One region of the Aquitalea sp. FG25 genome, then DNA from elsewhere that is predicted to be linked to it. Evidence: predicted binding sites of a transcription regulator. Region 1 holds the regulator's gene; each other region holds the start of a gene.
What was found. The regulator sigma-54, encoded in region 1, starts transcription at its own class of promoters, with help from an activator protein. The targets are predictions, from matches to a motif close to CTGGCACGCTTCATGCTT.
Positions count from the first base shown of each region.

Region 2: the regulator sigma-54 is predicted to act here: its motif matches at 3,717-3,734, upstream of flgB (flagellar basal body rod protein FlgB).
Region 3: the regulator sigma-54 is predicted to act here: its motif matches at 1,677-1,694, upstream of eat (ethanolamine permease).
Region 4: the regulator sigma-54 is predicted to act here: its motif matches at 3,929-3,946, upstream of ACODR9_RS00935 (4Fe-4S dicluster domain-containing protein).

Region 1 is NZ_JBMDJV010000023.1:27,985-35,400, reverse strand. It holds gene ACODR9_RS18545 (KpsF/GutQ family sugar-phosphate isomerase) at 1-734, shown strand, start outside; gene ACODR9_RS18540 (KdsC family phosphatase) at 753-1,277, shown strand; gene lptC (LPS export ABC transporter periplasmic protein LptC) at 1,274-1,834, shown strand; gene lptA (lipopolysaccharide transport periplasmic protein LptA) at 1,824-2,378, shown strand; gene lptB (LPS export ABC transporter ATP-binding protein) at 2,375-3,106, shown strand; gene ACODR9_RS18520 (RNA polymerase factor sigma-54) at 3,110-4,531, shown strand; gene hpf (ribosome hibernation-promoting factor, HPF/YfiA family) at 4,603-4,926, shown strand; gene ptsN (PTS IIA-like nitrogen regulatory protein PtsN) at 5,048-5,512, shown strand; gene hprK (HPr(Ser) kinase/phosphatase) at 5,505-6,461, shown strand; gene rapZ (RNase adapter RapZ) at 6,442-7,284, shown strand; gene ACODR9_RS18495 (flavin prenyltransferase UbiX) at 7,340-7,416, shown strand, end outside.
Region 2 is NZ_JBMDJV010000010.1:79,386-86,801, reverse strand. It holds gene flgG (flagellar basal-body rod protein FlgG) at 1-42, opposite strand, end outside; gene ACODR9_RS10840 (flagellar basal body rod protein FlgF) at 94-834, opposite strand; gene flgE (flagellar hook protein FlgE) at 874-2,112, opposite strand; gene ACODR9_RS10830 (flagellar hook assembly protein FlgD) at 2,154-2,849, opposite strand; gene flgC (flagellar basal body rod protein FlgC) at 2,865-3,275, opposite strand; gene flgB (flagellar basal body rod protein FlgB) at 3,278-3,685, opposite strand; gene ACODR9_RS10815 (OsmC family protein) at 3,946-4,362, opposite strand; gene tsaD (tRNA (adenosine(37)-N6)-threonylcarbamoyltransferase complex transferase subunit TsaD) at 4,485-5,510, shown strand; gene ACODR9_RS10805 (ATP-binding cassette domain-containing protein) at 5,555-7,416, shown strand, end outside.
Region 3 is NZ_JBMDJV010000014.1:5,698-13,113, forward strand. It holds gene eat (ethanolamine permease) at 3-1,418, opposite strand; gene ACODR9_RS13475 (helix-turn-helix domain-containing protein) at 1,797-2,771, shown strand; gene ACODR9_RS13480 (aminotransferase-like domain-containing protein) at 2,797-4,257, opposite strand; gene ACODR9_RS13485 (LysE family translocator) at 4,484-5,104, shown strand; gene ACODR9_RS13490 (isochorismatase family protein) at 5,210-5,755, shown strand; gene ACODR9_RS13495 (EamA family transporter) at 5,827-6,735, shown strand; gene ACODR9_RS13500 (GlxA family transcriptional regulator) at 6,725-7,416, shown strand, end outside.
Region 4 is NZ_JBMDJV010000001.1:205,281-212,696, reverse strand. It holds gene ACODR9_RS00965 (phosphotransferase) at 1-643, opposite strand, end outside; gene ACODR9_RS00960 (SDR family NAD(P)-dependent oxidoreductase) at 636-1,376, opposite strand; gene ACODR9_RS00955 (GntR family transcriptional regulator) at 1,526-2,194, shown strand; gene ACODR9_RS00950 (hypothetical protein) at 2,344-2,529, shown strand; gene ACODR9_RS00945 (AEC family transporter) at 2,653-3,582, opposite strand; gene ACODR9_RS00940 (hypothetical protein) at 3,606-3,833, opposite strand; gene ACODR9_RS00935 (4Fe-4S dicluster domain-containing protein) at 4,025-4,672, shown strand; gene ACODR9_RS00930 (FAD-dependent oxidoreductase) at 4,669-6,291, shown strand; gene ACODR9_RS00925 (complex I 51 kDa subunit family protein) at 6,304-7,416, shown strand, end outside.

The sequences.
Region 1 (7,416 bases):
CCGCTCACGGCGATCTGGGCATGATTACCGCGCAAGACGTGGTGATTGCGCTGTCCAACTCCGGCGAATCGGGCGAAGTGGTTGCCCTGCTGCCCGCACTCAAGCGCAAGGGGCTGGTGCTGATCGGCATGACGGGTAATCCTGCATCCTCGCTGGGCCGCGAAGCCGACATCCTGCTGGATACCCAGGTGGAAAAAGAAGCCTGCCCGCTGGGCCTGGCCCCCACCACCAGCACCACGGTGCAGATTGCCCTGGGCGACGCCCTGGCCGTCACCCTGCTGGATGCGCGCCAGTTTGGCCCGGAAGACTTTGCCCTGTCCCACCCCGGTGGCAGCCTGGGGCGTCGCCTGCTGGTCCATGTCAAAGACCTGATGCACAGCGGCGACGAGCTGCCGCGCGTCTTGCCCGGCACACCGCTGAAAGATGCGCTGCTGGAAATGTCGCACCAGCGACTGGGCATGGTAGCCATTGCCACGGCAGACAATGCCATCAAGGGCATCTATACCGATGGCGACCTGCGCCGTACGCTGGAACATTCCGGCAATATCTACGATCTGATCATCGATCAGGTGATGAGCCCCGCCCCGCAAACCATCCTGCACAGCAAGCTGGCTACCGAAGCGGTTCATCTGATGGAGCAGCGTCGCATCACCAGCCTCTTGGTGGTGGATGCCGACGGCAAACTGGCCGGTGCCATCCACATGCACGACCTGCTCAAGGCCGGCGTCGTCTAGCCGCCAACAAGGAAGCCCATGCAAGCCATCACCGAACAAGCCCGCAAGATCAAACTGCTGATCATGGACGTGGACGGCGTCCTGACCGACGGCCGTATCTACTACAACGCCCAGGGCGAAGAGAGCAAATCCTTCTACGTGCAGGACGGCCTTGGCCTGAAACTGCTGCAATCCACCGGCGTACGCCTGGCCATCATCTCCGGACGCGCCGACCGCTGCGTAGAGCATCGTGCCCAGGCACTGGGCATCGACTTCTACTTCGGCGGCATCCACAACAAGCAAGAAGCCCTGAACCAACTGCTGGAACAAGCCGCCGTCAATCTGGAAGAATGCGCCTTCATCGGCGATGACCTCATCGATCTGCCGGTACTGCGCCGCGTCGGCCTGGCCGTGGCCGTGCCGGCCGCCCCCACCCTGGTGCGCCAGCACGCGCACTATGTCACCGGTTTTCCCGGCGGGCAGGGCGCAGTGCGCGAACTGGCCGAGCTCATCATGCAGGCACAGGGCAGCTTTGACGCCATCCTGGCCCGGTACATGGCATGATCCGTTCGCACCGTCTGTTTCCCATCCTGCTGGTGCTGATTACCGGCCTGCTCACCGTCTGGCTGGACGCCGTGTCACGCTGGCAGCCCAACAAACGCGAACTTGACCCCAACAAGCCGGAAGTGGTGGCCGAAAACGTCATGGCCACCCGCTTCGACCCCAAGGGAATGCTGCAGGAGAAGCTGATTGCCAGCCGCATGTGGCAATACCCTGACCGCACCGAATCGTATTTCGAAGCACCAGACCTGCAAAGCTACAAGAACGGCGCACTGGCCTATCACGCCATCGGCGAGAGCGGTCGGTTCAACAGCAAAACCAAACAGGTGCTGTTCGACAAGAAAGTCACACTGATCCAGCCTGCCACCAGCACGCAGCAGGAAACCCGTGTACTCAGCAGCAATATGCGTATCGACACCGTACGCCATATCGCCCAGTCTGCAGCCCTCACCCACTTCTACTACGGCAAGTCGACCGGCAGCGCCGTCGGCTTCATCTACGAACAGCAGGCCGGCCAGTTGCAACTGCTGTCCAATGCAAAGGTCACTTATGAAAAATAACTGCCGCCGCTTCATCCGACTGGCCTGGCTGGCGCTAGGCCTGTGCGCTCTCCAGACTGCCCATGCGGAAAAGGCTGACCGCGATAAACCCATCGAAATCAGCGCTGACCGAGGTAATCTCGATCAGCTCAAGGGCGTCACGGTATGGCAAGGCAATGTCATCATCATTCAGGGGACACTCAAGCTGAATGCCGACCGCGCCACCGTCACTCAGGACAAGCAGGGTAACCAGACCATGCAAGCCACTGGCCGCCAGGTGGTCTTCCGCCAGAAAATGGACGGCAAAAACGAGTGGATCGAAGGCCAGGCCAACCAGCTGGACTACAACACCGTCACCCACGCCGCAGTACTGACCGGCAACGCCCGCGTCAAACGCGGCAACGACCTGGTCATCGGCAATGTGATTACCTACAACACCGAAACCGAGATGTATGACGTCAGCAGCGGAGCCAGCAGCAATGGTGGCCGCGTCACCGCCATCATCCAGCCCAAGCCCAGGGACAACAGCCCTGCCGCCAAAAAAACCGACGGAAGTGCGCAATGACTGGCCCCAGCATCCTTAAAGTGGAGCGGCTGAAAAAGCGCTTCAAAAAACGTACGGTGGTCAAAGACGTCGCCTTGCAGATTCAGAGCGGCGAAGTCGTCGGTTTGCTTGGCCCCAACGGTGCCGGCAAAACCACCAGCTTTTACATGATTGTCGGGCTGATCGGTGCCGATGAAGGTGAAATCACGCTGGATGGCAGCAGCATCACCCACCTGCCCATCCATCAGCGCGCCCGCCTTGGCCTTGGCTACCTGCCGCAAGAAGCCTCCATCTTCCGCAAGATGACGGTGGAAGAAAACATCACCGCCGTACTGGAAATTGCCGGTTACAAAGGAGACATGCTGGAGCAGGAGCTCAGCCTGCTGCTGGATGACCTCAACATCGCCCACCTGCGGGAAAGCAATGCGCTATCTCTGTCCGGTGGCGAGCGCCGCCGGGTGGAAATTGCCCGGGTACTGGCCACCCGTCCGCGCTTCATCCTGCTGGATGAACCCTTTGCCGGCGTTGACCCGATCGCCGTCATCGACATCCAGAAAATCATCACCTTCCTGCAACAGCGTGGCATCGGCGTACTGATCACCGACCACAACGTCCGGGAAACCCTGCGTATCTGCGACCGGGCTTACATCATCAGCGATGGCTCGGTACTGGCATCCGGCGAACCGGAAGAACTGGTCAACAACGAGAAAGTGCGCCAGGTGTACCTGGGCGAGCACTTCCACCTGTAAACCATGAAACAATCATTACAGCTCCGGGTTTCACAGCAACTCACCCTCACCCCGCAACTGCAACAGTCAATCAAGCTGCTGCAGCTGTCCACGCTCGACCTGCAAACCGAGGTAGAACGCTTCCTGCTGGACAACCCCATGCTGGAACGCGGCGATGACCTGCCCGCGCAAGAAGGCCCCGCCACCGAATCCGCTAGCAGCAACGAAGAATCAACCACGCCAGCATCGGACAGCAGCGACAATGACAGCCACAACGAAAGCAGCGGCGAGCTGACCGACTGGGGCAGCGGCAGCCGACGCAACGACGGTGACGATGAGTTCGACCCCATGCTGAATGTCCCCTGCCCGGTCAGCCTGCGCGAACACCTGCTGGCCCAGCTGGGAGAGCTGACGCTGCCCACCAGGGATCAGGCCATCGTGCAGCTGCTGATTGAAGAACTGGACGACAACGGTTTTCTCACCATCGACCTGGAAGAACTGGCCAGTAATCTGCCACTAGAACTGGAGCTGGAAAGCGACGAACTGATGGTTGGCCTGCGCCTGCTGCAGCAATTCGACCCAGCAGGCATTGCCGCGCGCAGCCTGGCCGAATCACTGAGTCTGCAGCTGGCACGCCTGCCACAGCAAGAGCCTGGCCATGCCCTGGCACGCAAGATCGTGGCAGAACACCTTAGTTTGCTCGGCAATCGGGACTACACCCGCCTCAAACGCATACTGGGTGCAGATGACGAAGCCATCCGTCAGGCCCAGCAATTGATTTCCCGGCTAACGCCCCACCCCGCTGCCGGTTTTGGCGGTGAAGATGTGCACTATGTCATTCCCGATGTCACCGTACGCAAGCGCAAGGGCCACTGGGTGGCAGAACTCAACAACGGAGCCGTACCGCGACTACGCGTCAATCAGCTGTACGCCCAGATGCTGTCGGAAAACCGCAGTACGGCAGGTGAACTGACCGGTCGCCTGCAAGAAGCGAAGTGGCTGGTCAAGAACATCCAGCAACGATTTGACACCATTCTGAAAGTGTCAGAAGCTATAGTCGAAAGGCAACAAGCGTTCTTTGAACACGGTGAAGTGGCCATGCGCCCGCTCATCCTGCGCGACATCGCAGACGAGCTGGGATTGCATGAATCCACAGTGTCACGCGTCACCACCCAGAAATACCTGCTCTGCCCGCGCGGCCTGTTCGAACTGAAATACTTTTTCGGCAGTGCACTGGAAACCGACAGCGGCGGCGAATGCTCAGCCACAGCCATCAAGGCCCATATCCGTCGCATGATCGATGGCGAGAACACCGCCAAGCCACTTTCGGACAGCGCCATTGCCGACGAACTGGGCAAGCAAGGGATACAGGTTGCAAGACGCACCGTTGCGAAGTATCGTGAAGCTATGCAGATACCGCCGGTCAATCTGCGCAAGGCACTGTAAAGCGTGTCTTGAAGAATATCCGCTCGCCCGGCCGACCCGACCGGGCAGTCAACACAAGAAGGAGTTAGGGTATGAACCTCAAAGTAACCGGTCTCCACCTCGAAGTAACCCCGGCAATCCGTGAATTTCTGGAAAGCAAGCTGGAACGTATCACCCGCCACGTCGATCACGTGATCGACGTCACCGTCACCCTGTCGGTGGACAAGCTGGTGCAGAAAGCAGAAGTCAACGTTCACCTTTCCGGCAAGGATATCCACGTAGAAGCCACCGACTCCGACATGTACGCTGCCATCGATGCGCTGATGGACAAGCTGGATCGACAGGTACTCAAGCACAAGGAAAAACAGAGCGAACATCGCGTAACGCCGCAAGTTCAGCCGGAAGCATCCCTGTAATCACCTGACCTACGATGCGGGAACCCAACGGGTTCCCGTTTTTATTTGCACGGAGCCTTTTTCATTTTGCTGAAGGCAACGTAGAATTGGCCAGTTTTTGTCGCCGTGTGCATACATTCCTATGAGCCTGATTGGCAAAATCCTGACACAGGACCACATTCTTCCGGACCTGGATGTCGCCAGCAAGAAACGTGTCTTCGAGCAGGTGGGCCTCCTTATCGAAAATACCCACGGCATTGCGCGCAGTGAAATTTTCGACTGCCTGTTCGCCAGGGAAAAACTGGGTTCCACCGGCCTGGGCCAAGGCGTGGCGATTCCGCATGGCCGGGCGAGAGGGCTCAAGGAAGCCGCAGGCGTCTTCATCCGCCTGAAAAACCCCATTCCTTTCGACGCCCCGGACGGCAAGCCCGTGCAAAGCCTGTTTGTGCTGCTGGTTCCGGAGCAGGCAACTGATCTGCACCTGCAGGTTCTGTCCGAACTGGCCCAGCTTTTCTCCAGCAAACAATTGCGTGAGCAACTGCTGAGTGCGCCATCGCGTGCCGATCTGTACCAGCTGCTTACCGGATGGAATACCAACAATGCCTAGCATTACCGTGCGCCGGTTGTATCAGGACAATCAGCAAAAGCTTAACCTGACCTGGGTTGCAGGAACCGGCGGCGCGGACAGCCCCATCGGCAATGACGAACAACGCCCAACGCTGGCGCTGGTAGGCCACCTCAACTTCATCCACCCCAACCGGGTCCAGGTTCTGGGCCTGGCTGAGGTCGATTACCTGAACCGGCTGGAACAGTCAGCGGCCAAGACGGCGCTGGACCAGCTGTTCCACAAGACCATGTCGGTGGTAATGGTGGCCAATGGCCAGCAAGTACCCAAGCTGCTGCGCGATTACTGTCACACCCATAATGTGCCGCTGATGAGCACACCGCTGGAAAGCCCCTACCTGATGGATGTGCTGCGCATCTATCTGGCCCGCGCGCTGGCGGTATCCACCGTACTGCACGGGGTTTTTCTCGATGTGCTGGAAATCGGCGTGCTGATTATGGGTGACTCGGCCATGGGCAAGAGCGAGCTGGCACTGGAGCTGATTTCCCGTGGCCATGGCATGGTGGCGGATGATGCCGTTGAACTCTATCGCATCGGCCCGGAAACCCTGGAAGGCCGCTGCCCGCCGCTACTACGCGACTTTCTGGAAGTGCGTGGCCTGGGCATTCTGAACATCCGCACCATATTCGGTGAAACTGCAGTTCGCCCGAAAAAAGTGCTAAAACTGATTATTCACTTGGTCAAGGCCAACGATCAGGCAATGCAGGCACTGGACCGGCTGAATATCCAGTCGGAAACCCAGGACATCATCGGCGTCACTGTGCGCAAGGTGGTATTGCCGGTTGCTGCTGGCCGCAACTTGGCGGTTCTGGTTGAAGCTGCAGTGCGCAACTACATCTTGCAGCTGCGCGGCATCGACAGCACCCGTGAATTCATTGAACGCCACACCAACTTCCTCAGGGATCAGGAAAATGCGCCTGATATTGATTAGCGGCCTGTCCGGCTCCGGCAAGTCCATCGCCCTGCGCGCCCTGGAGGATTCCGGCTTCTACTGCGTCGACAATCTGCCGGCCACCATGCTGCATGAAGCCATGTCGCTCTATGCCGATTATGGCTACAAGCAAATTGCCATCAGCGTAGATACCCGTTCCAGCCCCTCACTGGGCGCATTGCCGGATGAAGTACACAAGCTGCGCCAGCAGCGCGTCGATGTACGATTGCTGTTTCTGGAGGCCAAGCCGGAAACCCTGGTCAAGCGTTTTTCCGAAACCCGCCGTCGCCATCCACTGTCGGGGATTGGTGCTACCGTGGAAGAATGCATTCAGCTCGAACAGGAATTGCTGGCCAGCATCCAGGAAATGGGTATCCGCATTGATACCAGCGAGCTATCTGCCAATGCCCTGAAAAGCGCTATCAAGCAGCTGGTGGAAGCAGACAGCAGCCGGCTCACCATCATTTTCGAATCCTTCGGCTTCAAGCACGGCGTACCGCTTAATGCCGACTTTGTGTTTGATGTACGCTGCCTGCCCAATCCTTACTACGATCCGGCGCTGCGCCCCTTCACCGGACGCGACCAGCCCATCATCGACTTTTTCGGTCAGCAACCGCTGGTGGCAGAAATGACCGAAGACATCAGGCGCATGATTGCCAAATGGCTGCCCGAATTCAGCCGTGAAAACCGTAGCTATCTGACCGTCGCCATCGGGTGTACCGGTGGCCAGCACCGTTCGGTCTATATTGCCGAACAACTGTCGCGCGCCTTTCCGGCCGAACAGGTTCTGATTCGCCATCGTCAGCTATTCCGCGAATCCTGATCTGCCTGCTGGCAGGCAGCACGGAATAGCCAGCTGACAGCACATGGAAATACTGATGCAAACCCCCCAAACCGTCACCGTTGCCCTTACCGGTGCCTCTGGCCTGCCCTATGGCTTGCGCCTGATCGATCA
Region 2 (7,416 bases), on a different contig from region 1:
GGAGTCCATCCCGGTTTTGGCAACATAAAGCGCACGCATCATGGCGGTGTTTCCTCAGTATTCTTGTTGGTATTCGGTTTGGCGTAATGCAGATCAGCCCATGGCCAGCAACTGGGTGGCTTTCTGGTCGTTCTGGTCAGCATTGGTCATCAGTTTGATGTTCATGTCGTACTGACGACCATGGGAAATCATCTGCACCAGGCTTTCCACCGCATTGACATTGCTGGCTTCCAGCGTTTCCGGCACCAGCTTGACATTGGTATCGGCGGTAGCCGTGTCGCCATTATTCATGCGAAACAAGCCGTCCGGGCCTTTGTAGACTTCCTTGTTACCCGGATTGACCAGCTTGATCTGCCCCAAGAGCTGCGGTGTGCGGTCCTTGCCGTTTTGCGGTACACCCACCACCGAGCCATCCTGACCCAGTTGCACCTGGTAGCCGGTAGGAATGGTAATGGGGCCGCCATCACCGGTGATGGGTAGGCCACTGCGCGTACGCATCATGCCATTGGCATCCAGCACATAGCCGCCATCGCGGGTATAGGCTTCGCTACCATCCGATGCCTGCACGGCAAAGAAACCGGGCGAACCCAGGGCAAAGTCGCTAGGGCTGCCGGTGTGCATCAGGCTACCCTGGCTCATGTCATGGCCGATGGTATTGTCGACCACATAGGTACGGGTTGGGGCACCCGGCCCGACTACCGGCAAGGCGCGAAAAGAGGCCAGATCAGCCTTGAAGGCATTGGTATTGGCATTGGACAGATTATTGGCCGTGGTGGCTTGCTGCAAATCGATATGCTTGGCGCCGGTCATGGCCAGGTACAGCATCTTATCCATTGTTTCCCCGCTTCTTCAGACTGTTATGGCTGTGATCAATTACAGATTGATGATGGTCTGCATCAAGGTGTCTTCGGTCTTGATGGTCTGGGCATTGGCCTGATAGAAGCGCTGTGCCGTAATCATGTTGACCAACTCAGCCGTCAGGTCGACGTTGGAATCCTCCAGTGCCTGTGACTGCACGGTACCGGAATTGCCCGAGCCCGGCGCATTGTAGGCCGGCACACCGGATGCCAGCGTCTGCTGCCAGCGGTTGCCGCCTTCATTCTGCAAGCCTTGCGAGTTGGTGAAGGTGGCCAGGGCCACCTGCCCGATGATTTTGTTCTGGCCATTGGAAAAGCTGGCCATGATGTTGCCGTGGGTGTCGATATTCATGCTGCTCAAAGTACCTGGCGCATAGCCATCAACCGTTTCGGTTGGGGTACCGGAAGCCTGGGCCACCTGGGTGGAGCCCGTGTAATCAATGCTCAGGGTAACCGGCGAGGAAGAACCGTTTACCGGAGTGGGGCTGAAAGTGACACTGAACGGCGTGGTGTTGGTCAAATTACCGGACGTATCGTAATTCATGGTGTAGGTATTGGGCGTGGTAGCCGGATTACCATCCACATAGGCCGTTACTGTCCACGGCGTGCCGGTGGTTGTTGCCGTTCCCTTGACGTAATACAGGGTCAGATTGTGCTGATTGCCCAGGCTGTCGTACACCTGCGCTGCATTGGACCAGTTAAAGGTATTGGTATTGGTCGGATTCAGCGGGGTGACAGTAGGCGTGGCCAGACGTGAATCGACGTTAACCCCCATGGTGACCTTGGTGGTGGCTGCCGGCGAAATCAGGTTGGTTTGCAGTTTCAGGTCGGTAACCGGGCCTTGGGTTACCACGCCGTTATTGGCCATCCAGCCTTGCAGGCGGTCATTGCCATTGACGATGTAACCATCCTTGTCCACCTGGAACTGGCCGTTACGAGTGTAAGCCAGCGAACCAGTGGTGGAGGTGGGGTTCTGCCGCATGATGAAAAAGCCGTTGTTGTTGATGGCCAGGTCCAGGCTGCGGCCAGTGGGCGTGATGTTGCCGGCACTGAAAGACTGGGTCACCGCATTCACTTGCGAGCCGATACCGGCACTGGTATTGGCCACACCGTAAAAGCTGGTGGAGAACAGATCGCTGAACTCGGTGCGCGAACTCTTGAAACCCACTGTGCTGGCATTGGACACGTTATTGCCAATGGTATCCAGCTGCGAGGATGCCGAATTCAGACCACTCAGACCTTGTTGAAAACCCATGTTGCTACTCCCCGAAACCTGATTGCACTAATGACCTGGATTTAAGACAACTGCGCCACATTGGCCAAGCCGACGCTGGTACCGTCCTTCATGATCAGCTGCGGCGAACCACTGGCCCAGCTGACTGCCGTCACCGCCTGGTTGGCGTAAGGTGTGGCGGTAACTGCCGTGGTACTGGCGCTGGTGGCCTTGGCGCTGAAGGTGTACTTACCACTGGGCAACGACTTGCCATCGGCATCCGTGCCATCCCAGTTGAAAGAGTTCAGGCCGCTGCTGGGGCTCTTTACCGTGAGGGTGTCCACCACGTTGCCATTGGCGTCGGCAATACTGACGGTGTAGTCGGTGGCTGCGCCGCTAAGGCTTACCGCACCCTGTACCGAGCTGCCGCTGGTCATATTGAGCGCATTGCCCGGCACCAGCGCCTGCTTGCCAATCATGGAAGCCGCCATCAGCGACTGATTGGCTGCCTGCGACTGCACCAGGCTCTGCATGGCAGTATTCAGGGTCTGCATGCCGGACACCTGGCTGATCTGCGCCATCTGGCTGGTGATCTGGCTGTTGTCCATCGGATTCATGGGGTCCTGTGCCTGCAGCTGGGTTACCAGCAGCTTCAGGAAGCGGTCTTGAATGCCCTGCGCACTGGTGTCGGTGTTGGCATTGGTCGAGCCGGTACCGCTGGAATTGCCATTCAATATTGCATACGGATTGGACGACGAGGAATTAACCGAGCTGGTCATGGCACTGGCCTTTCATCACTGGCCTAGCTGCAGGGTCTTCTGCAGCAGGCTCTTGGCGGTATTCATCATTTCCACGTTGGTCTGATACGAGCGCGAAGCGGAAATCATGTCGGACATTTCCTCGACCGGATTGACATTGGGCATGTTGACATAGCCCTTCTCGTCCGCCAGAGGATTACTGGGGTCATACTTCAGGCGCGGTGGCGTCTGGTCTTCCACGATGGAAGTCACGCGCACGCCAGCCACCTGCGGCTGCGATGCATTCACCGGCAATGCGGTAAACACCACATGGCGACCCTTATAGGGCTGACCGGTGGAGCTGGTGGCACTTTCCGCGTTGGCGATATTGCTGGCCACCACGTTAAGCCGCATGGATTGTGCCGTCAGCGCAGAACCGGAAATGGCGAAGATATTGGCTAGCGACATGCTTACTGACCTCCGGTGATGGCGCTGTTCAAGCTGGAAATGCGTTTGCTCAGAAAGGTCAGTGTGGACTGATACTGCAGCGCGTTATCGGCAAAGGCCGCACGCTCCACATCCATATCCACCGTGTTACCGTCCAGGCTTTGCTGCACGGCATTGCGATACTGCACCGAGGGTTTGCCGGCAGCGCCAGCAGCATCGCCCGGCAAATGACGGGCATCGGTTACATTCATCGCCAGCTTGCTCTGACCACCCTGTGCCGACTGCAATGCCTGCTTGAAATCAAAATCCACAGCCTTGTAATTGGGGGTGTCGGCGTTGGCGATATTGCTGGCAATGACTTCCTGGCGGTAAGCGCGCAAATTGAGCGCCCGCTGCTGAAAATCAAATTCCTTGCCAATCTTGTCCAACATGACCGTTTCTCCCTGAATGCGTCCCGATCTTTAGCAGGAATCATGCCAGCCATAGAAAAATCCGTAGATGCCTGATTTTATTGACTGGCACACACGCAAAGCGGCACCCATCACCAGGCCTGAACGTACAGAGCGGCAAGTTTTGCCGCTGAGCGCTACCGGCTGCCGCCACCGGCAAAAACAAGGCCGCCGACACCGGATGGCATCGGTGGCCTGGTCTGACCGTGAACAAAGGGCACACTACGTGCCCTGGCGCTGTCTCAGTTCCCACGCACCTCAAAATCGTGCGTGATATCGGCAGTCTTGCCCAGCATGATGGAAGCCGAGCAGTATTTTTCCGCCGACAGCTTGATGGCACGCTCCACCACCTCGGGCTTGAGATCACGCCCGGTTACCACAAAATGGAAATGAATCTTGGTGAACACCTTGGGTTCGGTATCAGCGCGTTCGGCTTCCATTTCCACCCAGCAGTCGGTCACGTGCTGGCGCGACTTTTTCAGGATGGAAATCACGTCATAGCTGGTACAACCTGCCGTGCCCAGCAGCAGCAGCTCCATCGGGCGCGGCCCCAGATTGCGGCCGCCGCCTTCCGGCGCACCATCCATCACCACGGCATGACCACTGCCGCTCTCGCCCATGAAACACACGCCATCCACCCATTTCAGCCTTGCTTTCACTGCCTGTCCCTTCCTGTTTTGTTGCGCGCCGATGCGCCAGATCGCCACAGACTATCATTCTCGATTTGGGCAGACAAAGATTAGCCGGTAAAATGGAAAGATTGCCCTGTTATAAAGCCATCATGCTGGTACTTGGAATCGAATCATCGTGCGACGAAACCGGCGTTGCACTGTACGACCTCACGGCGGGCCTTGTTGCCCACCAACTGCATACACAAATGGCCATGCACGCCGAATACGGTGGCGTAGTACCCGAATTGGCCAGCCGCGACCATATCCGCCGTGTCATTCCACTCACCGAAGCCTGTCTGGCCGATGCCGGCAAAACCCTGGCCGATGTGGATGCGATTGCCTTCACCCAGGGTCCTGGCCTTGGCGGCGCGCTGCTGGTGGGGGCCAGTGTGGCCAATGCGCTGGCTTTTGGGCTGAACATTCCGGTGATTGGCGTACATCACCTGGAAGGCCATCTACTGTCACCCTTGCTGGCCGATCCACGCCCGGAATTTCCCTTCATTGCCCTGCTGGTTTCCGGCGGCCACACCCAGCTGATGGCCGTGCGCGGCATCGGCCAGTATGAAGTGCTGGGCGAAACCCTGGATGACGCTGCTGGCGAGGCCTTCGACAAGACGGCAAAACTGCTGGGCCTGCCCTACCCCGGTGGCCCACTGCTGTCCCAACTGGCCGAGCAAGGCGACCCGACACGCTTCAACCTGCCACGCCCGATGCTGCATAGCGACAACCTGGACATGAGCTTCTCCGGCCTGAAGACTGCCGTGCTGACACTGAGCAAGCAGGTGGAAGCCGAACACGGCCAGATCGATGAACAGACGCGCAAAGACATCTGCCGCGCCTTTCAGGAGGCCATTGTTGACGTACTGGTCAGCAAATCGCTCAAGGCCCTCAAGCAGACCGGCATGAAAAAGCTGGTGGTAGCAGGCGGCGTGGGCGCCAACAAGCAGCTGCGTGCCGCGCTGGATCAGGCCGCCAGCCGCCGTAAGCTGGAGGTGTTCTACCCGCCATTGGCACTGTGTACTGACAACGGCGCGATGATTGCCTTTGCCGGTGCCATGCGCCTGCAACACGCCACCACACCAGGCAGCTACTCCATCAAACCGCGCTGGGATCTGTCCACCCTCCCCGCAGCCTAATCTTCCGTCGGCGCAGCCTGCTGCGTCGGCTCGACAACCCGATCATGATCCAACTGAAAAACCTCAGCCTGCGTCGCGGCCTGAAAGAATTGCTGGTCAACGCCAGCCTTACCCTGAATCCCGGTTACAAAACCGGCCTGGTCGGTGCCAATGGCGTAGGCAAATCCAGCCTGTTTGCCCTGCTCAAGGGAGAACTACATGCCGATGGCGGCGATGCCGACATTCCCAAGCAGTGGGTGATGGCGCACGTGGCACAGGAAACCCCGGCGCTGGACACCGCCGCCATCGACTATGTGCTGGATGGCGATCAGGAATTGCGCCAGCTGGAAGCCGAACTGGCCGCCGCCGAAGCGCGCGACGATGGCAGTGCCATTGGTCATCTGCATGGCGAACTGGCCCGTATCGAGGCGTATTCGGCCCCAGCCCGCGCGGCCAAGCTGCTGACCGGCCTGGGCTTTGCCGTGGAAGCGCACCGCAACCCGGTCAAGAGTTTCTCCGGTGGCTGGCGCATGCGGCTGAACCTGGCCCAGGCGCTGATGTGCCGCTCCGACCTGCTGTTGCTGGACGAGCCCACCAACCACCTGGATCTGGAAACCGTGCTTTGGCTGGAAGACTGGCTGCAAAGCTATCCGGGCACCTTGCTGATTATTTCGCATGACCGTGATTTCCTCGACAGCATTTGCAGCCACATCGCAGAGGTGGCCAACCAGACCCTGACGCTGTACACCGGCAATTACAGCCAGTTTGAAACCATGCGCGCGGAAAAGCTGGCCCGCCAGCAAGGCGAGTTTGACAAGCAGCAACGCCAGATCGCCCATCTGGAATCCTTCATCACCCGCTTCAAGGCCAAGGCCACCAAAGCCAAGCAGGCGCAAAGCCGGGTCAAGGCACTGGAAAAGCTGGAACGTATTGCCCCGGCCCACGTGGCCTCGCCGTTTGATTTTCACTTCGACAGCCCGGACAACCTGCCCAACCCGCTGCTGCGGCTGGACAAGGTGGACATTGGCTATGGCAGCAGCACTATCCTGCGCGGCCTGTCGCTGTCAGTGGAAGCCGGTAGCCGCATCGGCCTGCTGGGGGTAAACGGTGCCGGTAAATCCACGCTGGTGAAACTGCTGGCTGGCGACCTGCCGGCTCAGGCGGGAGAACTGATCAAGGCGCAAACGCTGAAGATTGGCTATTTCGCCCAGCACCAGCTGGAAACCCTGCGCGAGGACGAATCGCCCTTGCAGCACATGCAGCGACTGGCCCCCACCGCTCGCGAGCTGGAGCTACGCAGCTTTCTCGGTGGTTTCAATTTCCGTGGCGACAGCGCGACGGATCTGGTCGGCCCGATGTCCGGTGGCGAAAAAGCCCGCCTGGCGCTGGCGATGATCGTGTGGCAAAAGCCCAATCTCTTGCTGCTGGACGAACCCACCAACCATCTGGATCTGGAAATGCGCCATGCGCTGACGCTGGCGCTGCAGGACTTCTCCGGCGCGCTGATTGTGGTTTCGCACGACCGCAGCCTGCTGGAATCCACCACCGATCTGTTCTGGCTGGTAAGCGACGGCACGGTCAAGCCGTTTGATGGCGATCTGGAAGACTACCGCCAGTGGCGGCTGGCCCAATTGGCAGAAGGCAACAAACCGTCCAGCGGCGATGCCCAGGCAGTCAATCGCAAGGAGCAGAAGCGCCAGGAAGCTGAAGCCCGCCAGAAACTGGCCCAGTTGAAAAAGCCGCTGTTAAGCAAGCTGACCAAGCTGGAGAAGCAGCTGGAACAGCTAAGCAGCGAGAAGAACCAGCTGGATGCCTTCATGTCCGGTGAAGACGCTTACAGCGATGCCAACAAGAGCAAGCTGGCCGAAGCCGTCAAACGCCTTGGCGTGGTGAGCAGTGAGCTGGCACAGGTGGAAGAAGACTGGAT
Region 3 (7,416 bases), on a different contig from region 1:
TGTTATTTGCTGCTGGCCACAGCCGGTTTCAGACGTGCGGCATCACTGCCTTCCAGCAGCACATCGCTGGCGGCGGCTGCGCGCTGACGGTGGGTGAGCAGGTAGTAGGCATAAGCCACGGCCAGGCTGCCGGCAAAAATCAGCGCCAGCAGCTGGTTGTACCAGATCATTGCCACCAGGCAGACCACGGCGCAGGCCAGCGCCAGGCCCGGCAGCAGCGGATAGGCCGGGGCGCTGAACGGGCGGGCCAGGGTGGGTTCGCTGCGGCGCAGCTTGAACAGCGCCAGCATGGACACGATGTACATCACGATGGCACCGAATACCGACAGGGTGACGATGTTGGCGGTCAGCGGCTGACCGGCAATCTGGATCAGGTCGTCACTGAAAATGGCGGCAATGCCAACCAGGCCGCCCACGATGATGGCGCGGTGTGGGGTTTTGAAGCGCGGGTGGATCACCGCCAGCATCGGCGGCAGATAACCGGCACGGGCCAGGGCAAAGATCTGGCGCGAATAACCCATGATGATGCCGTGGAAGCTGGCAATCAGCCCCAGCAGGCCCAGCCATACCAGCATGTGCAGCCAGCCGCTGTTGCTGCCTACGATCAGCTTCATCGCCTGCGGCAGCGGGTCGTTGATATTGGCCAGCTTGCTCCAGTCGCCAGCGCCACCCGCCATGATCATCACGCCCATGGCCAGTGCCACCAGGGTGAGGATGCCGGCTACATAAGCGCGCGGAATGGTGCGGCTGGGGTCCTTGGCTTCTTCAGCAGCCATGGCCGCGCCTTCAATGGCCAGGAAGAACCAGATGGCAAACGGAATGGCGGCAAACATGCCACCGATGGCGCTCAGGCTGAAGCTGTCGCTACCGGCCCAGCCGTGGTGGGTGAAGTTGTCCCAGCTAAAGCCCGGCGACACCACGCCCATGAACAGCAGCAGTTCAAAGATGGCCAGCAGGGTGACCACCAGCTCAAAGGCCGCTGCCACGCTGACGCCAACAATATTCAGCGCCATAAACACGATGTAGGCGCCACAGGCAATCCACTTGGCGCTCAATTCGGGAAACTGCACGTTCAGATAGGCCCCGATGGCCAGTGCGATGGCTGGCGGGGCAAACACGAATTCGCACAAGGTGGCAAAGCCGGCAATAAAGCCACCGACCGGGCCAAAGGCGCGGCGCGCATAGGCAAACGGCCCGCCAGCATGTGGAATGGCGGTGGTCAGCTCGGTAAAGCTGAAGATGAAGGCCGTGTACATGATGGCCACAAAGATGGAGCTGAGCAGAAAGCCCAGCGTACCGGCCTGCGCCCAGCCATAGCTCCAGCCGAAATATTCACCCGAGATCACCAGCCCGACGGCGATCCCCCATAGTTGCCAGCCGCCTAGCTTGCGCGCCAGGCCGTGATTGCTGTTGCTCATGACATTTCCTCTTTTTTAACTCACTTCTCCCTGCCCGGTGCAGTAGCTCCGGGGCCTGACAAGCATGCTAGGCAGGGTGTGGCGGCGGGCGTTATCGGAAATCGGAAAACAAAACCGGCCCTGCTGCTGCCTGCCGGGCTGGCGCAGTAGCCGGCAGATGGGGCTGTGCAAGAGTCGTGCCTGGCGCATGATTGCTGACGGTGCGTGGTGGCACGGTTCTGGCGGTATTCCGGCACCGTGATGAGGCATGGCCAGGCCTGGCATGCACCGAGGCAGGGAATTTGCCGATTTACGATAGCCATGGCGCAAAAAAGCGGCGGCAAAGCTGGTGTGCTTCTTGCTAATGCCTTGTGTATCAACGATTTCAGGGAGCCGCAGATGGACCCGCTGACACATGGCCAGTCCCTGCAGATTGTTACCCGGCTGGCGGATGATGCTGCCGATCAGGCCGCCTTCATCAGTGGTTGGGAGCAGGAGTACGCGCAGATTTCCTGTGGCCGCTTTTCCGGGCGGCTGGATGAGCTGTGCCTGGGGCGCTTGCAGGTGTTCCGCGAATATTCGGCACGGGAAACCTTTCAGCAATGCCAGCCGTGGCAGGGTGCCATCTGGTTTGGCATCCCGGCACCGGACAGTGGCGAGCGGCTGCGCTTTCATGGCCGCAGCGTACCGCCCGCTGCCGTGCTGGTGGCGATGGGCGGCAGCGACTTTACCCTGCGTACCCCGGACGACTTCACCATCTATGGCATCGTGCTGGAGCAGCAGGTGTTGGCGCAGCGTCATCAGCAACTGTTTGGGCATGATTTGCCAGCGCACTGGCTGCAAACGGCGGCGGTCTGCCTGTCGCCAGCCAGCCACCATACCCTGTGCGGGCAGATAGCCGAACTGCTGGCGCTGGCCCGGCACACGCCGGACAGCATAGGGCGGCAACTATTGCTGGATTGTTCGGTAGATGCCTTGTTGCTGGCCTTGTCACAGTCAGGCGCGCAGTCGCTGTCGCGGCGCGATGGCAGCAGCCAGCGCCATTGGCAGTGGGTGGAGCAAGCACGCCAGCGCGCGCTGCAACCGGCGCAGACATGGCTGACGGTGGAAGGCTTGTGCCGGGAATTACACGTGACACGCCGCACTCTGCAAAACGGTTTTCAGGAAGTCACCGCCATGAGCCCGCTGCCATTCTTGCGCGCGCTCCGGCTGAATCAGGTGCGCCGTTTGCTGCGCTCGCCCTTGTCCGGGCAGGACAGCATCCAGCAACTGGCCGAGGACTGGGGCTTTGCCACCCCCAGCCATTTCAGTTACGACTACCGCCGCCTGTTTGGCGAAACCCCCAGCCAAACCCGGCAGCGGCCACGCGGCTGATGCTGTGGAGCGGGTGGAGGGCGGACTAGCGGTTTAGTTGCTGCTGTACCAGCATGCCCACGCGGGTGAGGGCGGCAACATAGCGCTCGTCCAGCGGGTAGCAACAGGACAGGCGCATGGCATTGCGGTAACGGCCACCGGGTGAATACAGCGGGCCGGGCATGATGCTGATGTTTTCGGCTATGGCGGCGTGAAACAGCGCTACGCTGTCGCAGCCTTCCGGCAGTTCCAGCCAGATCAAAAAGCCGCCAGCGGGGTCGGTGGCACGGGTGCCGGGCGGGAAGTGGCGGGCAATCAGGCCGCGCACCTTTTCCACATGCTGGGCGTAATGGCGCTTGAGCGCACGCAGGTGGTGGTCGTAGCCGCCGGATTCCAGAAACGCGCCCAATGTTTCGGACAGCACCATGGGCTGGGCCACCGAAGAAGCAAACTTCAGCTTGCGTAGCGCCGCGCCAAAGCGCCCCCCTTCCATCCAGCCAATGCGAAAATCCGGTGCCAGCGTCTTGGTGTAACTGGTGCAGAAGATGATCCAGCCGTCCTCATCAAAGGCCTTGGCCGCCGGGGCCTGGGTATCGCTAAACTGCAATTCGGCATACAGCCCGTCCTCGATCAGCGGTACCTGGTATTGATTGACCAGCCGTGCTAGCCGTTTCTTGGCTTCCAGCGGCATGCTGCAGCCCAGCGGATTGTGCACATTGGGCATGGCCACCAGCGCGCTGATACGGCCTTCGGACAGCAGCAGCTCCACCGCATCCACCGACAGACCGTGCTGCGGGTCGGTGGGAATCTCCACCGCCTTCAGGCCCAGGCTGGCAAACAGCGGCAGCAGGTTGAAATAGGTGGGCGATTCCAGCCCCACCGCGTCGCCCGGCTTGGTGACGGCACGCAGTGCCAGTTGCAATGCCTCCATGCAGCCATTGGTGAGAATGATGTTTTCCGCTTGCAAGGCCATGCCCAGCTCCATGCTGCGGCGGGCAATCTGTACCCGCAGCCGCTCCGAGCCGGGTGGCAATGCATAAGTGCTGACCATGCCGGGCTGGCGGCGCAGAATCTGCCCCATCAGCCGTGCCAGCTTGTTGCCGGGGTAGAAGTCGCTGCCGCGCGGGCAGGCCAGTGCCAGATCGATAAAGCCGGGCATCTGCTGGGCATCCAGCACTGCGCCGATCAGATCCAGCACCTTGCTTTCCGTGGGCTTGGCCAAGCTGCTCTGGGTCATCACCGGCCTTGCCGGTGAGGGCAGGCGCGCCCGCACGTAATAGCCGGATTGGGGACGCGCTTCTATCAGCCCACGGTCTTCCAGTACCCGATAGGCCGCCACCACCGTGTTCAGGCTCAGTTGCCGGCTTTGCGAGGTGCGCCGTACCGAGGGTAGGCGCGAGCCGGGCGGCAGGGTGCCACGGGCAATGGCCAGTGACAGGTCTTCCGCCAGTTGCTGGTACAGGGTGGCACCGGCGGCGGTACTGCGGGGCAGGCTTTCTGGAGGCATGGCGGGTATTCCGGGCAAGGCAGGGCAAGGATTAACAATGCCGCAGCACGGCTGCTGGCGACAGTGACAGTGCTCATCATAGTCTGTGGTGACAGTTTGGGTAAATCTGCAACTGTCACCGTGACAATAGTAGATTGTTGCGGCTGTCACCCTGTGCCGCTCCCGCCTTAGCATGATGGAAGCGCATCACCAAACCGGCTGATGCATCGCCATGAGGAGCCCTGACATGCTGGAAGTCGCCTTGCTGTCCTATGTGGGTGTGATGTCCATCACGCCCGGTCCCAACAACCTGATGCTGGCCACTTCCGGTGTCAATTACGGTTTTCGCCGCACCTTGCCGCACATGCTGGGTATCAGCATCGGTTGTGCGGTCCAGGTGTTCATCACTGCCAGCCTGCTGGCATGGGTCCTGCAATGGGTGCAGGTGGCGCGCTTGCCGCTGGCCGTGGCCGGTTGTCTCTATCTGTTATGGCTGTCGTGGAAGATTGCCCGTTCCGCCGCGCCGGAGGGCGGGGAAAACGGCAAGCCAATGCGCTTTTTGGCGGCAGCCATGTTCCAGTGGGTGAATCCCAAGGCCTGGGTGATGGTGCTTAATGCCGCCATCCTGTTTATGCCGGCGGATACCGACGCACGCGTGGGGGCCGCCTTGCTGCTGGCCGTCATCTTTGCCGTGGTCAATCTGCCCTGTATCAGCCTGTGGGCCTGGATGGGCGAGCGCTTGCGTCATCTGCTCAGCGCTGCCCCGGCCTTGCTGCTGTTTAACCTGCTGATGGGCGTACTGATGGGGGGGACTGCCTTGTGGCTGCTGCTGGATGAAATCCGTCATGCCTGGCCGACGCTGCTGTAAGCTGAAAACAATGTCCGGATTTGGCAGCATCTTGTCTGCAAGCAGCATCTGGCATGGCTACTGGTGGCGCTAGACTGTGTCCATGATCTGAACCGGAGCATGGACATGGACAAGGCAGCATTGCTGGTGATTGATGTGCAGGATTCGTTTTTGCAGCGTGATTATTGGGATGCGTCGGCGCTGCCAGTATTTCGCCAGCGGCTGCTGGCGCTGATCGCCGGGGCGCGGGCTGCCGGGGTGCCGGTGCTGTATGTGCTGCACGAAGATGGCGATGGCCCATTTGCTGCGGCGTCCGGCTGGGTGCGCCCCATGGCGTGGTTGCCGGACGCGCCGGATGCCATCTTCATCAAACACGTGCACAATGCCATGCTGGATTCCGGCCTGCAGCCCTGGCTGGCCGAGCGCGGCATCAGCAAGCTGCTGGTGTCCGGCATCCGCACCGAGCAGTGCTGTGAAACCACCACCCGGGTGGCGTCCGACCTGGGTTATGCCGTGGATTTTGTCAGTGAAGCCACGCTCACCTTTGCTATGCGCCATCCGCATAGCGGCAAGCTGTTCAGTGCAGACGAAATCCGGGAAAAAACCGAGCTGGTGCTGGCTGACCGCTTTGCCGACATCGTCACGGTGGAGCAGGCGCTGGCGCGCCTGTAAACCGTGTTTTTATCGATCAGACCAGGCAATCCCATTCGCACCGGATGGGCTGGTATGACGGAGCGTATTTCATGCCTTTGAAGGATGTGTTGCAGGCGCTGGCCATCGTGCTGATCTGGGGCGTCAATTTCGTGGTGATCAAATACGGCGTGGCCGATGTGCCACCGCTGTTGCTGGGTGCCCTGCGCTTTATGCTGGCGGCCTTTCCTGCGGTGCTGCTGGTGCGTCGGCCCAATCTGCCCTGGGTCTGGGTGGCAGCCTATGGACTCTCTGTTGGCGTGGGGCAGTTTGCCTTCCTGTTTTCCGCCATCAAGCTGGGCATGCCCGCTGGGCTTGCTTCGGTGGTATTGCAGTCGCAGGCCTTTTTCACGCTGATTCTGGCCGGGCTGATGCTGCATGAGCGCTGGCAGGCGGCGCAAATCCTGGGCCTGCTATGTGCCTGTGCCGGGCTGGCGCTGATCGGCCTGGCCAAGGGCGGCAGCATGACGGCCATTGGCTTTGGCCTGACGCTGGCGGCGGCTTTTTGCTGGGCCTCGTCCAATATCATCGTGCGTTTGATGGGCAAGGCCGGGCACAAGGTGGAGCCGCTCAATCTGGTGGTGTGGTCCAGCCTGGTGCCGCCGCTGCCGTATCTGGCGCTGTCCTGGTGGCTGGAAGGACCAGAACGCATGGAAATCGCCCTGCGTCATTTCTCGCTGGGCTCTTTTCTGGCGGTGGCGTATCTGGCCTTCATGGCCACCTTGCTGGGTTACGGCATGTGGAGCCGTCTGCTCAGTCGCCATCCGGCCAATAAGGTTGCCCCCTTCTCGCTGTTGGTGCCGGTGGTGGGGGTGCTTACCTCCGCCCTGTTGCTGGGTGAGCGGCTGAGTCTGTTGCAAGCGGCAGGCAGCATGCTGCTGCTGGCCGGGCTGGTGGTGAATGTGTTTGGCGGCATGCTGCTGGCACGCTGGCGGCGCGGGGTGGTGGCCCATGGCGCGTGATATCTGGTTTGTGCTGCCGCCGCGCTTCATGCTGCTGGATTTTGCCGGTCCGGCCGAAGCCATGCGCATTGCCACCGAGTTTGGTGCGGATTTTAAGCTGCACTATGCAGCCTGCGCTGCACAGACGTCTTGCTCGCTGGGCTTGCCGCTGGGTGGTTTGCAGCCTTTGCCGGTACAGCTGGCGGACGACAGCCTGATCATCATCCCCGGCGCTGATTGCTCGGCAGAAGCTTACGCCATGCCGGAAGCGCAGCAGATTGTCCGCTGGTTATCCTCCAGCTTTCAGCCACAGAAGCATCAGCTGGCCACCATCTGCTCGGCAGCCTTGCTGGCCGGCATGGCGGGCTTGCTGGCACATCGCCAATGCACCACCCATCACAGCCTGATTGAACGGTTGTGTCAGACCGATAACAGCACCCAGGTGCTGGAGAACCGCGTATTTGTGCAGGATGGCACGGTGTGGACCAGCGCCGGTATCACGGCTGGCATCGATCTGGCGCTACAGCTGATCAGCCAACTGGCCAACCCGGCCATCGCCCGCGAGGTGGCGCGGGAAATGGTGGTGTACTTCCGCCGCTCCGGCCAGGATGTGCAGCTGTCGCCGTGGCTGGCGCATCGCAACCATCTGCACCCGGCGGTACACAAGGTGCAGGACCTGATTGCCGCCAGCCCGGAGCAGGA
Region 4 (7,416 bases), on a different contig from region 1:
GCAAGCCTGCCAGCACGGGCTGTACCTGCTGGATGAAATGCACCAGCCAATCGCTCAGCACCGCTTTTTGCGCGCTGTCCGGCGTTTCCGCCAATAGCGGCTGCAGCCGCTCGGCATGCTGGATATCCCACAACAGCGGATGATGTGCCGCAGGATGCGCATAATCCCGCAGGGCATTGTCCAGCCGGCCCAGGGTCTGGCCCAGATGGCGGCGCTGCGCCGCACTGCGCACCAGCTGGTGCAAGGGCTGACCGCCCAGATAGCTGAGCAGGCGCAGCACGCGCTGGCTGCCATCGGCCATGTTCACCACGCCATAGGGCTGGCCATCGCTGCGTGGCAGCAGCTGCGGCACCGGCAGCGTCGGGTCACGTGCCAGCACATGCAGCAGCGCCCGGCTCTGAAAATCAGTCACCGCCCGGTCTTCTGCCGGATGGGTCAGCTTCAGTACATATTCGCGCCCGTCGTAACCACGGATGTGGAAGTTGGCATCGCGCTCGCTATTGAGCGGGCTGGCCACCCCACGCAGGCCATAGTGCTGCCACAGCAGCGCGGTGGCTTCGCAACATTCCACCGGCGCAGCCAGGGTGGAAAACAACTGGTCGATCACGCCTTGGGACACGGCTGGGGACACGGCTTCAGACATGCTGGCCTCCGTTGATGTGGATTTCCGAGCCATTGATGTAGGAGGAATGGCCGGAGCAGAGAAAGTAAATGGCTTCGGCCACTTCGTGCGGTGTACCCAGACGGTGCATCGGCACATCGTGCTCCACAATGCGGGCGGTGTCCGGTGACAGGATGGCAGTGTCGATTTCACCCGGCGCAATGGCATTGGCGCGGATGCCGTGCGGGCCGAACTCATGCGCCAGCTCGCGCGTCAGCGCCGCCAACCCGGCCTTGGAAGCGGCATAAGCCACCCCGGCAAACGGGTGCACGCGCGAACCGGCGATGGAGGTGACGTTGACAATGGAGCCCTGCGCTTTTTTCAGTTCGTCAAACAGCCCGCGCGCCAGCAAGGCGGTGGACACCAGGTTCACATTCAGCACCCGGCTCCAGACGTCGACATCGCTGGCCAGAATGCCCAGCCGCTCACCCTGCGGCCCCTTGGGCGAGATGCCGGCATTGTTTACCAGTGCGTGCAGTTCGCCATTTGGCAGGCGGCTTTTCACTTCGGCAATCAGCGCGTCCAGGCAAGAGAGGTCGGACAAATCGGCCTGCACATGGCTTTGCCGCGCCGACGGCCACAGGCAGGCCTCGGAAAACGGCTGGCGCGACACGGTGAAAATCTGCCAGCCGTGTTCCTGAAACAGCTTGACCGTGGCATGACCAATGCCGCGACTGGCGCCAGTCAACAGCATGTAGCGCGTGGGGTGGGACATGAAGGCACTCCTGTAGCAAGGGCAGAAGCGGCAAGCACCGTCAGCCCTATCCTGGTCAGTCGAATTTATGATGCATCATATTTGCTGCATTTCAATCTGGCAAGTGCAGTGCTACCATGCGGCTTTGCCGTCACTTGCCCCCTCTTCCCATGGACTACCAACTGGACACACTGGAACACGACAATCTGGGCAGCACGGTGTACCAGCTGCTATGCCATGCGCTGATTCAAGGCCGCTTGCAGCCGGGAGCACGGCTGAAAATCCGCGATCTGGCCGAACAACTGGGCACCAGCGTCACCCCGGTGCGCGATGCCATCTTGCGGCTGGTGCAGGAACAGGCGCTGACCATGCAGTCGCCACGCGACATCCGCGTACCCCACATGACGGTGGCGCGTTATCTGGAAATCCGTGCCATCCGTATCCGGCTGGAGGGGCTGGCTGCCGAAACTGCCGCGCACAAGGCAGACCACAGCGCCCTTGCCAGACTGGAAGACATCATCCGTCGCAATGCCCTAGCCATGACCGCGCAGGACATTGCCCTGGGCTGCGAACTAAACCAGCAGTTTCACTTTGCCCTGGTGGAGATTGCCGGCCTGCCCTTCCTGCAGGGCATCCTCTACCGCATCTGGCTGCAGATGGGGCCGCTGATTGCTGCGGTGTATCAGCAAGGCGGCAGCGACATGATCGACTACCACTACCCGGTGCTGGCTGCCATCCGTCAGCATGACGGCCCGGCGGCAGCGGCGGCCATTGGCGACGACATCCTGCATGGCGGGCATAGCATCCTGCTTCATCTGCAAGCCCAAGCAGCAGCATAAGGACGGATTTCCGTACCGCAAAATACGGCAAGCCGACGATTACCCACACAGGCCGATAAAACATCCTTGTTTTTCAATGGCTTGAAAAATCAAATCCAGGCATGGCTTTTGCAATACAGGCGGCACCTGTATTACGGAAAGCTGCTGCCATGACCTTCAAACTGCTGCTCAGCCTGATCTGCTCCTCCTTGCTGGCCCGTCAACTGGGCAGCAATCCGCTGGCCGCAATCGACACCCTGTCCTTGCCTGCCGTGCTACTGCTGATGACGGTGGGCAATGCCGCCACCTACCTGCTGGTACGACTGCTGTTTCTCAAGCTGTCACCGCAGCACTGACACTCCGCACCAGCTCGTCCACCCGCTTCGCACCCCGTGCGCTACACACAGAACAAGGCCCGGCATTGCCGGGCCTTGTTCTTCACGCTTCAGCCTTATGCGGGCAGGCTGGCCGCATCTGGCCTACACCATAAAGTAGATCAGCGCCGCCTCGCCAAATACACCCACCACCGTTCCCACCAGTACCGAATGCGAGGCATGCAGCGCATAAGTCTGGTTACGCACGGCAAACATCGATGCCGCAATGGCGGTAGGCACGGCACCAACAATCAAGGCCTGGCGGGCAAAGTCCGCATCCACACCAAACAGCAGGATGCCGATAAACATCAACACCGGCTGCAGGAAGTTCTTCATCGCCACATTACCCACCACGTGGCCGTTGAAGCTGGGCTTCTCGCCACAGAACATCAGGCCCAGCGCCAGCAGCGATACCCCGCCAGCCGCCTTGGCCAGCATGTCCACACTTTCCTGTACCGCAGCAGGCAGATGCAGGTGATTGAAACTAAGAATCACCCCCAGGATAGGCAGCCAGACAATCTGGTTGGACAGGGTTTTCACCAGGCTTTGCTTGAGCATGGTCACCACACCGTCATCGGCACCGGCATCCGACATCTCGCCGCAGCGGCACAGCACAATGGTGAGCGGCAGAATGACAAAGCTGGTGATCAGATTGCCAATCAGCACGGCGATGAAACCCTGCGGGCCACATACCTGTTGCAGAATGGGCGCGCCAAAATAGGCCATATCCGGAAAGGTGCACACCAGGGCCTGGATGGCGCTGCTTTTTAACCCCTGCCGATAGTAGTAACGCCCAGCCAGCAAGGCGATAACATAGGTGCCAACAAAGCCGAAGGCCATGCACAAAATGAATGGCAGGTTCTGGATACGCTCTGGCGGCGTTTTCAGAGCGCCAATAAACAGCGAACACGGCAAGGCATAGCGCATCACCAGCGTCGCCATCACCCCCACATCCGCCTGGCGGAAATAGCCGCGCTGGCCACCAAACCAGCCCAGCATCATCAACAGCACCACTGGCAGCAGTGCTGTGCTCATGGTTCCCCACATGGTCTTGCTCCTCATCTCTGTATGTAATGATTGTCTCGATAGTGCAGAGCAAGCCCCGTGCCACGACAAAACACACCCATCCCTTTGTTTTTATTGACAAATATTAAGCAGGCCAGCTGGCAAGTGCGGATAGCCGCGAATCCGCCCGCCACAAAGTACGGAAATCCGTACTTTTTCAAATCACCCAGCCCAGCCTCCCCGGCCTTGCCGCGCGACAGCATTTCCGTCCATTCGGCCATGGCAAATGGACGGAATTCCGACGCTACAGCGCCGCCATTTCAAGCAGAAATCAGATTTTTCCTTTGATTTCAATGGGATGGATATTTCCAGCGCCATGGCACGCTCCTTGCAAAGACCCTGCCAACGGACAGGCCATTACGCCCGCAGCATCAGGCAGGCGAATGCGCACAAGCACAGCAAAGGAAATCCCATGAGTGAAACCATCCGCATCAGCATCGATGGCAAGGTGGTGGACGCAGAGCCCGGCAACTCCATCCTGCACACCCGCCTGCAAGGCGAAGAAGCGCTGACCGCCAATATTGGCTGCATGGGCCAGGGCGTGTGCGGCTCCTGCCGCTGCCTGGTCCGCAAGGCGGGTGAGCGCGGTGCCGAAACCCGCCTGGCTTGCGAAACCGTGGTGGAAGACGGCATGCAGGTCAGCTTTATCGACTACTACCTGCCCGATCATGTGCACCGCTACCGGCCGCACGACTTGCGCGACGGCTGGCAGGCGCTGCCGCAACTGCAGCAAACCTTCCCGGAAATCTCCCAGTGTCGGCACTGCAGCGGCTGCGACCGCGCCTGTCCGCGCCATATCCCGGTGCAGCAAGGCATTGCCCTGGCCAATAGTGGCCAGTTGCAAGCAGCAGCAGCGCTGTTTGATGCCTGCATCATGTGCAATCTGTGCACCCTGGCCTGCCCGGAAAACATCCGCCCCAATCATGTCGGCCTATACCTGCGGCGCGCCCAAGCCATCCAGAACCTGCGTCCGGGCGATCTGCTACGTCGGCTGGAACAACAAGCGCGTGGCGAAATGGCCATCAACACCCAGGCAGGCAACACAAGGAGCGAAGCATGAGCAGCGCCATTCCCTATCTGCAGGCCCTGGCCAATCTGCAAGCGCACGACACACCTCCACTGCGCCCGGCTGATTTATCCCGCACCGCCTTGCTGGCCCAGTACCATCCCGACAATGCCGACAATGCCAGCACCCTGCTACACATTGGCCCCAGCCGTGGCCAGCCCTGCCACCCACGCCTGGCCGCCCTGCTACAAAGCAATGCGCTGATCGACGGCTTTGACCTGGCCGGTGCCGAACAACGCAGCACCGACGTACTGGTAATAGGCGGTGGCGGTGCTGGCTCAGCTGCCGCCCTGACTGCCGCCCGCAGCGGTGCCGACGTAATGCTGGCCAGCAAGCTGCGCCTGGGCGACAGCAATACCGTGATGGCTGAAGGCGGCATCCAGGCAGCACTGGCGGCCAGCGACAGCCCGCAGCAACACTACGACGACGCCATGCGCGGCGGTCACAACTGTGCCAACCCGCAATTGCTGGCACAAATGGCCAGCGATGCCCCCGGCGTCATCCGCTGGTTGATCGAACTGGGCATGCATTTTGACCTGGACGAGCCGCAGGAAGATGGCGGCAGGCTACGTTACAAGCAGGCGGGCGGCTGCAGCCAGCCGCGCATTCTGTGCTATCGCGATTACACCGGGCTGGAAATGATGCGCGTGCTGCGCGAAACCGTGGAGCTGGAACCGGCCATCACCCTGCTCAACCGCTGCCCGGTGGTAGAGCTGCTATCACACGAGGACGGCAGCTGTGCCGGTGCGGTGTTGTACGACCTGGAATACCAGCGCTTCATCGTGGTATCCGCCCGCCAGACCATTCTGGCCACCGGCGGCTGCGGTCGGCTGCATCTGCAGGACTTCCCCACCTCCAACCACTACGGCGCCACCGCAGACGGGCTGGTACTGGCCTACCGTCTTGGTGCCGGCTTGCGTGACATGGACGCCTTCCAGTACCACCCCACCGGCGTGGCCTGGCCACAGCGCCTGCGTGGCGGGCTGATTTCCGAAGCCGCCCGTTCCGGCGGCGCGCTGCTGGTAAACGGGCTGGGCGAACGCTTTATCGACGAACTGGCCCCGCGCGACATCGTCACCGCCGCCATTCTGCGCGAATGTGCCGCCGGACGCGGCATCGAACGCGATGGACAGTCAGGCGTGTTTCTCGATACCCGCGCACTGGGGCCGGCGCTGGCGCAGCGCCTGCCTGCCTTGCAGCACCTGGCCGACAAATGCGGCATCGACCCCAGCCGCGAACCCATGCTGATCTACCCCACCCTGCACTATCAGAACGGCGGCGTCATCATCGACGGCAACGGCCAGACCGAGGTGCCCGGCCTGCTATGTGCCGGGGAAATTACCGGCGGCATTCATGGCCGCAACCGGCTGATGGGCAATGCCCTGCTGGACATCCTGGCCTTTGGCCGCCGCGCCGGTCGCCAAGCCGCCCGCCAGGCACAGGCTGCCCGTCACAAATCCACCCTGCCACCGCAACGTGGCGGCATCGAACACGTCTACCGCTGGCAACGCCAGCTAGCCCTGGCCGGGCTGGACAGCAGCCAGCAAGCCCCGCTGCTGTATCCCGGCAAAGCCCGGCTCCAGCTGTACCGCCCCGCCGGACTGCGCGTCTAGGAGAACAACATCATGGAAAAACTCAATCAGGTTCTGCTCAACCCCGCAGTACAGGTGGGCCCCAACCTTGACGCCTGGCTGCAGGCAGGCGGCAGTCTTGGCCTGCAAGCCGCACTCAAGGCCCCCACCACCATCATCCGCCAGATTGCCGATGCCGATCTGCGCGGTATGGGCGGCGCCGGCTTCCCCGCCTGGCGCAAATGGGAAGCCACCGCCAATGCCGTGGGCGACAACAAATATGTGGTGTGCAATGGCAACGAGGACGAACCGGGCACCTTCAAGGACCGCACCTTGCTCAGCGCCTCGCCGCACCAGGTGGTGGAAGGCGCGCTGATTGCCGCACTGGCGGTGCGCGCTGCCTGCGTCATCTTTTATATCAATCCGCATCAGGGCCAGAGCCTACAGCACATGCAACTGGCAGTCAGCCAGTGGCAGGACAGCCCCTGGCTGGACAAATTGACCACGGCCTTGGGCCATCCCCTGGCCATCAAGGTGGTGGCCAGCTCTGGCCGCTATATCGGCGGCGAGGAAACCGCCGTGGTGGCCTCGCTGGAAGCTGGCTTTCCCTTCCCGCGCAAAAAGCCGCCCTTCCCGGCAGAGCAAGGCATCAACGGCCAGCCCACCCTGATCAACAATGTGGAAACCCTGGCCAATGTCAGCCACATTCTGCGCCACGGGGCCGACTGGTACCGCGCACTGGGCGTGGGCAAAGCCGGTGGCACCAAGCTGTACTCGCTGTCCGGCGACGTACTACGCCCCGGCCTGTATGAGCTACCGATGGGTACCAGCCTGCAGGAACTGGTGTTCCACTACGGCGGCGGCATGCTGCAGGGCAAGGCCTTCAAGGCGGTGTTTACCGGCGGGCCGTCCAACACCCTGCTTACCGCCCGCGATCTGGACGTGGCGCTGGATTTTGACTCGGTCTGGCTGCGCCACTCCCGGCTGGGCACCGGCGCGATGATCGTCATCTCCGAAGGCAGCAGCATCATCCGCAAGGTGGCCGAGTACATCGACTTCTTTGCCAAAGGCTCCTGCGGACAATGCCCGTCCTGCAAATGCGGCACGTTTCAGCTGGCACGCCTGTTGGACCGCATTGACGGTGGCCGCCACAGCGCAGCAGACCTG